Regions from separate parts of the Clostridium sp. CS1-1 genome, predicted to be linked through region 4. Evidence: riboswitches for the same ligand, from Rfam matches in the RefSeq annotation. Region 4 holds a riboswitch; each other region holds the start of a gene.
The links. Region 4 has a riboswitch for S-adenosylmethionine ahead of AC0N0V_RS04195 (methionine ABC transporter ATP-binding protein). Riboswitches for the same ligand answer to the same signal wherever they lie in the genome.
Positions count from the first base shown of each region.

Region 1: another riboswitch for S-adenosylmethionine. It lies ahead of metF (methylenetetrahydrofolate reductase [NAD(P)H]); the one in region 4 lies ahead of AC0N0V_RS04195 (methionine ABC transporter ATP-binding protein).
Region 2: another riboswitch for S-adenosylmethionine. It lies ahead of AC0N0V_RS09630 (Na+/H+ antiporter NhaC family protein); the one in region 4 lies ahead of AC0N0V_RS04195 (methionine ABC transporter ATP-binding protein).
Region 3: another riboswitch for S-adenosylmethionine. It lies ahead of metK (methionine adenosyltransferase); the one in region 4 lies ahead of AC0N0V_RS04195 (methionine ABC transporter ATP-binding protein).

Region 1 is NZ_CM148680.1:464,030-467,168, reverse strand. Features, by position in the region: gene AC0N0V_RS02025 (homocysteine S-methyltransferase family protein) at 1-640, opposite strand, end outside; gene metF (methylenetetrahydrofolate reductase [NAD(P)H]) at 688-1,569, opposite strand; SAM riboswitch class I at 2,056-2,169, opposite strand; SAM riboswitch class I at 2,527-2,629, shown strand; gene AC0N0V_RS02015 (O-acetylhomoserine aminocarboxypropyltransferase/cysteine synthase family protein) at 2,776-3,139, shown strand, end outside.
Region 2 is NZ_CM148680.1:2,057,395-2,060,533, forward strand. Features, by position in the region: gene deoC (deoxyribose-phosphate aldolase) at 66-719, shown strand; SAM riboswitch class I at 917-1,025, shown strand; gene AC0N0V_RS09630 (Na+/H+ antiporter NhaC family protein) at 1,224-2,552, shown strand; gene AC0N0V_RS09635 (DegV family protein) at 3,120-3,139, opposite strand, start outside.
Region 3 is NZ_CM148680.1:152,333-155,471, reverse strand. Features, by position in the region: gene recD2 (SF1B family DNA helicase RecD2) at 1-131, opposite strand, end outside; gene metK (methionine adenosyltransferase) at 296-1,471, opposite strand; SAM riboswitch class I at 1,550-1,650, opposite strand; tRNA gene AC0N0V_RS00765 (tRNA-Tyr) at 1,744-1,828, opposite strand; tRNA gene AC0N0V_RS00760 (tRNA-Thr) at 1,838-1,913, opposite strand; tRNA gene AC0N0V_RS00755 (tRNA-Val) at 1,931-2,006, opposite strand; tRNA gene AC0N0V_RS00750 (tRNA-Tyr) at 2,013-2,097, opposite strand; tRNA gene AC0N0V_RS00745 (tRNA-Thr) at 2,107-2,182, opposite strand; gene AC0N0V_RS00740 (hypothetical protein) at 2,740-3,139, opposite strand, start outside.
Region 4 is NZ_CM148680.1:943,948-947,086, reverse strand. Features, by position in the region: gene AC0N0V_RS04205 (MetQ/NlpA family ABC transporter substrate-binding protein) at 1-235, opposite strand, end outside; gene AC0N0V_RS04200 (methionine ABC transporter permease) at 313-954, opposite strand; gene AC0N0V_RS04195 (methionine ABC transporter ATP-binding protein) at 947-1,912, opposite strand; SAM riboswitch class I at 2,275-2,385, opposite strand; gene AC0N0V_RS04190 (D-alanine--D-alanine ligase) at 2,581-3,139, opposite strand, start outside.

The DNA.
Region 1 (3,139 bases), 480 kb from region 4:
CGACTATAGGCATTAATTCCTTCGGCCCTAGTGAGCAGTTAACTCCAATAGCATCTACTCCAAGCCCCTCTAGTACAAATACCATAGTCTTTGGATCTGTTCCCATTAATGTTCTTCCGTTTTCTTGGAAGGTCATAGTACAAAATACCGGAAGAGAACTATTTTCTTTTGCTGCAAGTATTGCCGCTTTTGCCTCATACAAATCTGACATTGTTTCTATCAAAATTAAATCAGCTCCAGCTTTTTCTCCTACAATAACCTGTTTCTTAAATAATTCATAAGCACTTTCAAAACTTAAGGTCCCTGTTGGCTCCATAATTTGTCCTGTTGGCCCAATGTCAAGAGCTACAAGCTTATCACCTGCCGCTTTCCTAGAAACCTTGATTCCAGCAGTGATAACTTCTTCTACAGAATAACTTGAACTACTATACTTTAATTCATTTGCTCCAAAAGTATTTGTAATTATAACATCTGATCCCGCATCTATATACTGCTTATGTATTTTAAATATAATCTCTGGATTAGTTATATTAAGAGTTTCTGGTAATTCTCCTACCTTAAGTCCTTCTCGTTGAAGCATAGTTCCCATAGCTCCATCAAAGAAAATAAACTTATTCTTAAATAAATTTTTTAATATCACCTTAAGCACATCCTCTCACCATACTAATAAGTCTATTATAAGTTTTTTTAGATTGTATTTACAGCTTTACGAATACCTTCTATATTTTTTACAATTCTTCTCGCAATATCTGGTTTATTCATTGAATATAAGTGTATTCCCTGAATACCATTTGCAACTAAATCTGATATTTGTTCTGTAGCATAAGCTATTCCTGCTTCAGCTAAAGCCTCCTTTGAATTTTCATATTTATACATAATTCTCTTTATCTTATCAGGTATATTTGCACCCGAAAGCAATGCTATTCGGTCTATTAAAGCTTTATCCACAGCTGGCATGATACCTACAATAATAGGAACATTAATATTATACTTATATAGCTTTTCTTTGAATTCGTAAAATTTATTATTATCAAAGAAAAGCTGAGTAATTAAGACTTCCGCTCCACAGTCCACCTTTTCTTTAAGATGCTTTATTTCACCATCTATGTCTTTGTACTCTAAATGTCCTTCTGGATAAACCGCTGCAGATATACAGAAATCTCTCCTTTCTTTCAATTCACAGATTAAATCTTTAGAATTCTTATAATCTAAATTATCTTTTGCTATAAATTTTTTTGGTATATCTCCTCTTAGAGCGAGAACATTGTTGATATTATTATTTTTAAGTTCTCCTAAAATGCTTTTAATCTCCTCTCTCGTAGAAGTTACACAGGTCAAGTGGACTACTGATTCTATATCAAATTTATTTTTTATATCTGAAACTAACTTAATTGTCCTATCCTTACTACTTCCCCCAGCTCCATAAGTTACACTTATGAAATCTGGATTTAGTTCTTTTAGCTCCTCAATAGTTCTATACATACCATCTAACGATTTATCCTTTTTAGGTGGGAATATTTCAAATGATAAGGTTAATTTCTTATTCGACAATATATCTTTTATAAACATTTACTACCTCCGATCATACAATAAATATACATTTTTTCTCAATCTCTTCATATAGATGAACAACTTCAAATCTAGACTTATGAACATAAACAATTCCCTCAATTTACTCGGTTCTAGCACATTCATAAGTCAAAGTTTGAATTGCGATATCTATATAGATATACAAATTAGAAGTTTGACCTATACAGAGGGATATATTAGTGATTCTGAAGCACATTTAAATACTTTTTTGTGAGTCTTAGCGAGGTTACAAGGAAAAGCTTAGAACTTCGATATGTCTGAGCGACAGCGAGTTTATCGAAGTTCTTGGCTTTTCCTTGTAGCCAAGCTTTAGACGAATTAAAAAGTATTTATGGTGCAGAAGAATCGCTAATATATCCCGGAGTGTACGTCTATCTTTGTGTTGTTTTATCTATAATTTAAAAGAGCTGCTTTTCCATAAGAAAAGCAGCTCTAGAAATTCTCTCAAATATTCTTAGGCCGTTCTTCTTATCTGTCAGAATAACCATTATTCTGCAGGAATTGACACCGATACATTCAAAATAAAATGCCGGTTGTCGGGTTTCATAGGGCCAGTCCCTCCACCACTCTTGATAAGAAAACTATATTCAATTACATTTTATGTAATCATAATACTTTTTAAAAAGCTTGTCAATATATAATTACTTAGCTTATTAAATTTTTTAAACCGCTTAAAATAACTATAATTCAAGTAATTAGAGAATCCTTGAACTTTTTTATAGTCGAACATATAAAATAATTATATTAATCACTAGTCCATATTATTCCTCATGGTATTCTTAGCCTGAAAGTAGTATAAAAAACTTTTATGACTGAAACTTTAGAATTATCCGCACTTCTATGCAAGTTGATTTCAATATAATTTCAAAAACTTTTTTTAGGGTATTGACATCATATTCTAATATTTGGTATCATAATCTCAATCGAATACGGAACTTCTTATCCAGAGAGGCGGAGGGACTGGCCCTACGATGCCCGGCAACCTGAATATATATTCAACGGTGCTAATTCCAGCAGGTGAAAACCTGAAAGATGAGAAGCATGAAGATTAAAACTTCTTGTGTCTCATTTGCACGAGAAGTTTTTTATTTTACCAAATATTAGAATCTAATAACTTATATCGAATTCTCAACATAGAAGTTCCGTTCAAATATTAAACTTTAATTATTTAAGGAGGAATTTATTATGACAAGAAAATTAAGATTTGACACTATTCAAGCACATGGAGGACATACACCAGATGCAAGCAGCAAATCAAGAGCGGTTCCAATTTATCAAACATCATCTTATGTTTTTGATAGCGTGGAACATGCTGCTAACTTATTTGGTCTTTCAGAAGTTGGAAATATCTATACAAGGTTAACGAACCCGACCACAGCTGTATTAGAAGAAAGAGTTTCTCAGCTTGAGGGTGGAGTTGGTGCCGTGGCTACTGCGTCAGGAATGGCCGCAATTACTTATGCAATAACAAACATTGCAGGTGCTGGAGATGAAATAGTGGCTGCTGCTACACTTTATGGAGGAACATATACTTTATTTTCCCACACTT
Region 2 (3,139 bases), 1.1 Mb from region 4:
GGTCACAGTTACAATTAAACTGTGGCCTTAAGAATTGGTTATGAATTTGAAGGGAGATAAACAAAATGGAAATACAAAGATATATAGATCATACAATACTTAAACCAGAAGCAACAGAACAGCAGGTGATAAGGCTATGTGAAGAGGCTAGAAAATATAATTTTGCATCTGTTTGTGTGAATCCTTATTATACATCTTTAGTAAGAAAAGAACTTGAAGGAACAGATGTAAAAACTTGTGTCGTAATTGGGTTTCCTTTAGGAGCTAATACTAAAGAGGTTAAGGCCTTTGAGACAGAAAATGCCATTCAAAATGGAGCTCAAGAGGTTGATATGGTAATAAATGTTGGTGCCTTGAAGGATAAAATGTATGATGTTGTCGAAGAGGATATAAGATATGTTGTGGAACAAGCGAAAGGAAAGGCATTAGTCAAGGTTATTATTGAGACTTGTTTATTAACTGAAGAAGAAAAGGTAAAAGCTTGTGAACTGTCAGTTAAGGCTGGTGCAGATTTTGTAAAGACTTCCACAGGATTTAGCTCTGGTGGAGCAAAAGTAGAGGACGTGGTCTTAATGAGAAAAACTGTAGGAGCTGATGTTGGAGTAAAAGCTTCTGGGGGAATTAGAGATTTTGAGGCTACAAGAGCCATGATAGAAGCTGGTGCTAATAGAATTGGGGCAAGTGCAGGAATAAAAATTGTTGAGGAGTCTTCAAAGTAATAGGATATTACTGAGAATATAGTACTGGGTTACGTTAGTATGCCGATTATTACTATATTCTTTTTATTTGTATTGGTTAGTTATTATTCAAAAAGGACAATTGTGAAATATGAAATATTTGAATTGATATCTTTCAAATAGTGGTTGACTTTATTCTGTTAAATTGATATAATACAACAGTAAAATTAAATAGTAACTTCTTATCAAGAGTGGTGGAGGGACTGGCCCTATGATACCCGGCAACCCAAAAGTACGATGTGCTTTTAAAGGTGCTAAATCCAGCAGGTTTTACCTGGCAGATGAGGAAAGGTGTATTAACTTCTTGATTTATCTGCAAGAAGTTTTTTTATTGTCTAAAATTATGATACAAAGAACTAAAGATTACACCATTTATGAGTTTTAACATCAAAATTTAAATTGAAGGTTGTCTTAAAACAGTATAAATCAATAGCAATTTAAATAAGTTAGAACTTAACATCAATTGAAAAAGAGGAGGAGTTTATAATGAGTCAAAACAAAACAGGAAACCCATGGGCATTATTGCCATTTTTAATTTTTGTGGCTGTGTACATAATTACTGGAATTGTAACTAATGATTTTTATGCTTTGCCAGTTACGGTACCATTCTTAATAGCAGCTTTAGTAGCATTAGCCATGAATAGGAAGGAAAGTTTTAATAATAAATTAGAAAGATTTTGCTTGGGAGCTGCGGACACAAATATTATTTTAATGTGCATAATATTTATATTAGCTGGTTCCTTTGCTCAGGTAGCAAAGGATATGGGGGCTGTTGATTCTACTGTTAACCTTGGGTTAAGCATTTTGCCGAGTAATATTTTGATTGCAGGTGTGTTTATTATCGGATGTTTCATTTCAACTTCAATAGGGACTTCAATGGGAACAATTGCGGCTATAGCGCCTATGGCGGTAGGACTAGCTACTAAAACCGGTGTTCCAGTAGAACTTGCGTTAGCAGCGGTAGTAGGTGGAGCGATGTTTGGAGATAATCTTTCGATGATTTCAGATACAACAATAGCTGCTACTAAAACTCAAGGTTGTGAATTGAAAGATAAGTTTAAAGTTAATTTCAAAATTGTTCTTCCAGCAGCTGTAATAACCGCAATTATCCTTGCTGTCATTACAAGTGGAAAGGAAATTGCTTTAGTTGGTAATTATAGCTATTCGTTAATTAAAGTACTTCCTTATGTATTTGTCTTAATAGGTGCTTTAATTGGAGGGAATGTAATTCTGGTACTGATATTTGGTACTTTGTTTTCAGGGGTAGTGGGAATGGCAACAGGTGCCTTTAATTTAATAGGCTTTGCTCAATCGGCTGGAAAAGGAATTACAGGTATGTCTGATTTAGTTATCATGTCACTTTTGATAAGCGGAATGGTAGAGTTAGTTAAATATAACGGCGGAATTGATTTTATTATTAATTTTATAACAAAACGAATTAAGAGCAAAAAAGGTGCTGAATTTGGAATTGCTGCGCTTATAAGTGTAGTAGATGCATGTACAGCCAATAACACTGTAGCAATAGTTATGGTTGGTCCATTAGCAAAGGATATTGCAGATAAATTTGGAGTAGATCCAAGAAAGTCGGCTAGTCTATTAGATACTTTCTCCTGTTTTATTCAGGGAATTATACCTTACGGAGCTCAGATACTTGTAGCTGCTGGTGTAGCTAAAATATCTCCTATTTTAGTGATGAAGTATTTGTTCTATCCTTATTTAATGGGAGCTTGCGCTTTAATAGCAATTCTAACTGGATTACCTAAATTGAGACCGATAAATGTTAAGAATAATGAAGATAATAAAAAAACTGCTTAATGCTTGTAGTGTGAGTAAAGTGAAATAAAACTAGACTATAATGTCAGATAAGTTTTGAAGTATGAGCCAAGTAAACTCATACCTCAAAAGCTTATTAGCTTTTAATTTACGGATTTTTTAAGTCATAAAGATAAGAATATATGTTATGGTCAAATATAATCTATATTATATAATTTTTAAGTTAAGTTTAAGTATGAGTTTAAATGTTTGGTGCATTCATATATAAAAAATTATATTATATTTATGATTTAAATTGGCCTTAAGAACAGGAGATTTTATGATCAATGTAGAATAAATAAAGTAGGTCAAAAATTTGCACTTGTCATAAAGTGGAACTTGAGCCAAGTGGTAATATTAAGTCAGGTAATCATCGGATAAGATTTAAGTAGTTTTCAGGTAAATGGTAATCCACATCTGAAGAAAAAATCATTTCATATTTACAGCCATGAAATGATTTTATAACTCATAAAAAAGGTTTAGTTTTTATTGACTAAACCTTTTTTATTTACATACCTATAGGTAGATTATAATGTTTTAAAGGTACATCATTATTCTGCTCTTACAATATTAGGATTCTGCTTGAATAT
Region 3 (3,139 bases), 790 kb from region 4:
CCTTCAGTTATGTATGGTATACAACCAACTATTGTTATAGTTTCTTTTCCACTTTTAACCCTAGACACTACGTAACCATTTTCCTCATTTTGAAATACTATATCTTCCACAACACCCTGTATTTCTTGCATAAGCTCGCTCCTATTTCTTTTTTGTGTTTCACTTTCACTTTATTTTAATTATAACATATTTTTTATAGTTAGTAGTTGAGAGTTAGAATTTAAAATTTCAACTCTTCACTCTTAATTCTTAACTAGTAAAAAAACTCTTATGCACAAGCATAAGAGTTTTTTTACTATAAATATTTCTTTATTTCTTCAACTTTACTTAAACCTTCCCATGGAACATTTACATCAGTTCTTCCAAAATGTCCATAAGCTGCAACTTGTTTGTATATCGGTGTTCTTAAATTTAATTCATTTATTATAGCAGCAGGTCTTAAATCAAACACCTTATTTACTATTTCTATGATCTTACCATCATCTATTTTACCTGTTCCAAAAGTATCAACAGTAATAGATACAGGTTTAGCTACTCCTATAGCATAAGCAACTTGTATTTCTAGCTTATCTGCAACTCCAGCAGCAACAAGGTTTTTAGCAACCCATCTTGCAGCATATGCAGCAGATCTATCAACCTTAGTTGGATCTTTTCCCGAGAATGCTCCACCGCCATGTCTACCATATCCACCATAAGTATCAACAATTATTTTTCTTCCAGTTAATCCTGCATCTCCTTGTGGGCCTCCAACAACGAATCTTCCTGTTGGATTTATAAAATACTTAGTATTATCATCTAAAAGATTTGCTGGTATAACAGGCTTTATTACATGCTCTAACATGTCTTTTTCTATTTGTTCACGAGTTGTCTCTGGATCGTGTTGAGTTGATATAACTATTGCATCAACTCTAACTGGTTTATCATTTTCATACTCCACAGTAACTTGTGTTTTTCCATCTGGTCTTAAGTATGTTAAAGTTTCACTTTTTCTTACTTCAGATAATCTTCTTGAAAGCTTATGAGCTAGACTTATTGGCATAGGCATATATTCAGGTGTTTCATTTGTAGCAAAACCAAACATCATTCCCTGATCTCCTGCACCTACAGCTTCCATTTTATCCATTTGTCCCATTTTAGACTCTAGAGCTTCATCAACTCCCATAGCTATATCTGATGACTGTTCATCTATTGAAGTAAGAACCGCGCATGTATCACAGTCAAATCCAAATTTAGCTCTAGTGTATCCTATTTCTTCTATAGTCTTTCTAACTAATCTTGGGATATCAACATAACAGTTAGTTGATATTTCTCCCATAACCATAACCATACCTGTAGTAACTGCTGTTTCGCAAGCTACTCTTCCATTTGGGTCTTTTTCTAATATAGCATCAAGAATAGAATCTGAAATCTGATCACAAATTTTATCTGGATGTCCTTCTGTAACTGATTCTGAAGTAAATAATCTTCTCATCACTTTGCCTCCTTTAAAACTTTTAAAATTAAAAATAAAAACCCCTTCTATAAGAAGAGGTTAAATAGCTTAACAACTCTCTTATCTTGCAGATCATTACTGCAGGAATTGGCACCTTAGCTTTAAAGCTGGTTGCCGGGTTTCATCGGGCCCTTTCCCTCCACCTCTCTTGATAAGAGTTATATTCAATTTTATATTATGTACTATGTATTTTTTAAAGTAAAATGCATTATGTCTAAAAAAAATAAAACACTTAAAAAGTGCTTTACTTATGGTGGAGGAGGACGGATTCGAACCATCGAAATCAATGATAACAGATTTACAGTCTGCCCCCTTTGGCCACTCGGGAACTCCTCCATATTTACTTGGTGCTGGCAGCAAGAATCGAACTCGCGACCTACTGATTACAAGTCAGTTGCTCTACCTGCTGAGCTATGCCAGCTTATTAATATTAACTTTTGGTGGGCACAACAGGGATCGAACCTGTGACCCCCTGCTTGTAAGGCAGGTGCTCTCCCGGCTGAGCTATGCGCCCTTATTATGGTGGAGGAAGATGGATTCGAACCATCGAAATCAATGATAACAGATTTACAGTCTGCCCCCTTTGGCCACTCGGGAATTCCTCCATATTTGCTTGGTGCTGGCAGCAAGAATCGAACTCGCGACCTACTGATTACAAGTCAGTTGCTCTACCTGCTGAGCTATGCCAGCTTATCTTGTTCTGTCGGTTTGTTTCTCAACCGATCTGACATGGATTAGTATACAATGTTATAAGAATATTTTCAACCCCATATAAGCTCATTTAACCAATATTTAGCTGTAATTTCTTTAAATTACTATGTATTTCTAATTTTTTCTCACTAATTCATTTTTATTTTTATCTTAAATTATAATAACTTGTCGACACAGAACATTTTACATAAACAGAGTTCTTGGCATCAGATGGAGTTTTAACTCCACCTGATGCTTAGAAATCGTTATCCAGGGACGTAGCCGCTCGCAACGTACCCTTGTAGAAAAGCAGATATCCCAAATCTCTGATTTGGTGATAGTCGCTTTCACAGAGTGCGAGGGAGTAAAGAGCGGGTAGTCATCGGATAAATACAATTTAATAATTACTAGATGATTATTTTTTCTAAATCTCTCTAATATCTTTTTAAATTAATGTCCTCGGCTTATGGCCTTGCTGCATAAGGGTTATAGAAAGATAAATAAAAAATAAACTGTGACAATCTATAGGCACAAGTACCTTTTTTGTCCCAGTTTTACTATTGCTCTATCGTTTCATTGATTGCAAGCTTACTTTCAATATATCTAATTTTATCATATTCTTTATCTGATAGTCTTTCTTTAAGTAATTTCATAACATCTCTTATATCGCTATTATCTGCTTTTATAAGATATTCTTTTACTTTCTGATAATCAACTACTGATAGCTTACTTGATACAGACATCAACTTAGATTTATCCGAATCTGTTAAACTGTGAATATTTCCATTCTCTGAATAATTGAATACAGCTATTTCTTCTTTTTTCTTATTTTTAATATCTTGCTTTACTGTAACGGAATTCTTATCATTTTTCTTCTTAATTTCTTCATTAGCTATCTTCATATTACTATCACTTTTCTCATTTTTAGAATTATAACCTATATTCTCATAAAAAAAG
Region 4 (3,139 bases):
CATAGTCTGTGAACTCAACAACTTGAAGATCATAGCCTTCTTTTGCAAGTATAGGTTTTACAGCCTCTCTTAGAATTTCAGCATGTGGCGTTGGAGATGCCCCAACCTTTATAACCTTTTTAGTTTCCTTGCTAGTGTCATTTGTTTTAGCAGCCTCCTGTTTTTGTCCACATCCTGCTAGTCCTAAAACTAATAATGCTGATACTGCTATTGATAAAATTTTTCCTTTTTTCATGTTAAATACCTCCTAGTTTTTATTTATTAATAATTTTTAAATCATCCTTCATTGTCAATCCTCAAGTACCTATAACACTACTTGCTTAATTTCTTATACATAAAGTTTCCTGCACCTTGAAGTAACTGTACAAGAGCAATCAAGATTACAACAGTATAAACCATAATATCTGTTTTAAATCTATAGTATCCATATTTAATGGCTACATCTCCTAGTCCTCCACCGCCTATAGCACCTGCCATAGCTGAATATCCCACTACACTTATAACTGTTAAAGTAATTCCAAGTATTATAGATGGAATTGCTTCCTTAAGTATAACCTTAAATATTATTTGCCAGTTACTTGCACCGAAGGATCTTGCCGCTTCAATCACTCCGGGATCTACTTCTTTCATAGCAGACTCTATTATTCTTGCTGCAAAAGGCGCAGCGGCTATAGTTAAAGGCACAATAGCTGCAGTTGTTCCTATAGTTTTTCCAACTACAAGTTTAGTAAATGGGAATATGGCAATCATAAGTATTATAAAAGGGAAAGATCTTAAAATATTTATTATAAAGTCTAAAATTTTATAGATAGTTTTATTGGGTTTTAATCCTTTTTCATCAGTTATAACAAGTACTATTGCAGGCATAAATCCTATAATTACCGCAAGAATAGTAGCAACTAAAACCATATATAAAGTCTGTCCTAAAGCAGGAAATAAAACATCACTAATCATTTTGAACTACCTCCCAAGCTATAGATTTTGTACTTAAAAACTTACAAATGTTCTCTTCATTTTCATGGGTTGTATTTATAACAAGACTTCCCAATACATTGTCTCTAAATTTTTCAAGCTTTCCCCAAACTATAGAAAAATCTATATTAAGCTCTCTAGCCATAGAAGTTATAATAGACTTCTGACTCTGCTCTTTAGGAAAGAATAGTCTTATGTTGACACCATCGATAGGTAGTAGTTCCTCTTCTCCTAGCAGCTTTTCAAGGTGTTTATCTGGCTTTAAAAATAATTCTTCAGCATCTCCTAAACTTTTAATTTCTCCTTTATCCATAATTGCTACTTTAGAACATATCTGTTTCACAACTTCCATCTGATGAGTAACTATAACTACTGTTATATTTAGCTTTTCATTTATTTCTTTAATAAGATTTAATATAGATTTTGTTGTGTTTGGGTCTAGTGCAGAGGTTGCCTCGTCACATAGTAGAACTTCTGGTTGAAGTGCGAGCGCTCTTGCTATTGCTACCCTTTGTTTCTGACCTCCACTTAAATCTCTAGGCATACTATTCATTTTGTCCTTTAATCCTACAAGCTCAAGTAAATTTGTAACTCTATCTTTTATATCCTCTTTGCTATAATTCCATACTTCCAGTGGAAGAGCTACATTCTCAAATACATTTTTTCTATTTAAAAGGTTAAAGTTTTGAAATATCATTCCAAGGCCTTTTCTAAAATCTCTCATTCCTTTTTCACTTAAATTTTTTACCTCTTTATTCATAATCTTTATACTTCCGCTATCATAGCTCTCCAGCCCATTTAAACATCTTAAAAGGGTTGACTTTCCAGCACCGCTGTGGCCTACAATACCTACAATCTCACCTTTTTGTATATCTAGGGTTACATTACTTAAAACCTTTGTAGCAGAAAAACTTTTATTTACATTTTTTATTTGAATCATATATTTTCTCCTTTCTATTGATGTCCTAATATTTTAAAGCTCATAATTCATGTGTCTGCTATTATTCTATTAATTCTCCTATTATCGCTTATTTAACAATGTTCATTTGTAACTTATTAAAGTTATACCGTTGTAAAGTTTTAATCTAATAAACTGTAAGTTATGAAGTAAGCTGACATCAGATATGTTTTGTTCTAACTGATATTTAAAATTCCTTTTCTGCATATATATTTTCACAAAACGCAACTAGCAAAGCAGGATCTTTAGCTTAGTTAGAATCTTTTTTCTGATATTATTAACATTTAAAACAAAATAATTAAAGCTCGAGGAAAACCCCGAGCTTGTAAAGTCTCAACGATATCCTCTCATCTTCCAGCTTACGCTGTAGGAATTAGCACCATTGTATTATTAAATGAAATAATACTGGTTGCTGGGCTTCATAGGGCCAGTCCCTCCACCACTCTTGATAAGTTCAAGTGTTTTTATTCAATTTATTGATTTAAATTGTATCATCGTTTTGCTATACTGTCAACAACTTTTATATTTTACTCATAGATTTATACAAATTAGGCATTTTTCTTGTAAATTAGCAATATAACAAGAAATTCTTACGTTTAGTTCTTTCAATCTTTAAATTATATTCTAAACTCTATGACATCATTACAATTTTATCTATTTTCTTTCAAAGATAATTCAGTTACCGCATTTAATAAATCACTGTAAGACATATTTACGGCCTTTGCCCCTTTAGGAAATAGACTATTTTTAGTCATACCTGGTAAAGTATTAAGCTCAAGTAAATAAGGAACTCCATTCTTTATTATCATATCTACTCTTACATATACACTGCACTTTAATACCTTCCAGCATTTTAATGCCATTTCTTCAATTTGCTTTTGCAAACCTTCTTCAAATTGCACTACTATCTCATCGGCTCCACCATCAGCATATTTTGCTGTGTAATCAAAGAAATCAGAATTAGTTTTAGGTTTAATAGCAATTATAGCTATCATTTTTCCATCTAACATGCAGCAAGTTATTTCGTCTCCTTTTATATACTTTTCAATCATAACTTCCTTGTCATAATCTAACGCTAGTCTTACTGCATTTTCTACATCTTCTCTTTTCTTAATTAAATTTGTAGCTACACTAGAGCCTCCACTATTAGGCTTTATAAAGACAGGATAACCCATTTTGTCTATAAAATCATAATCTATTTCATCCACA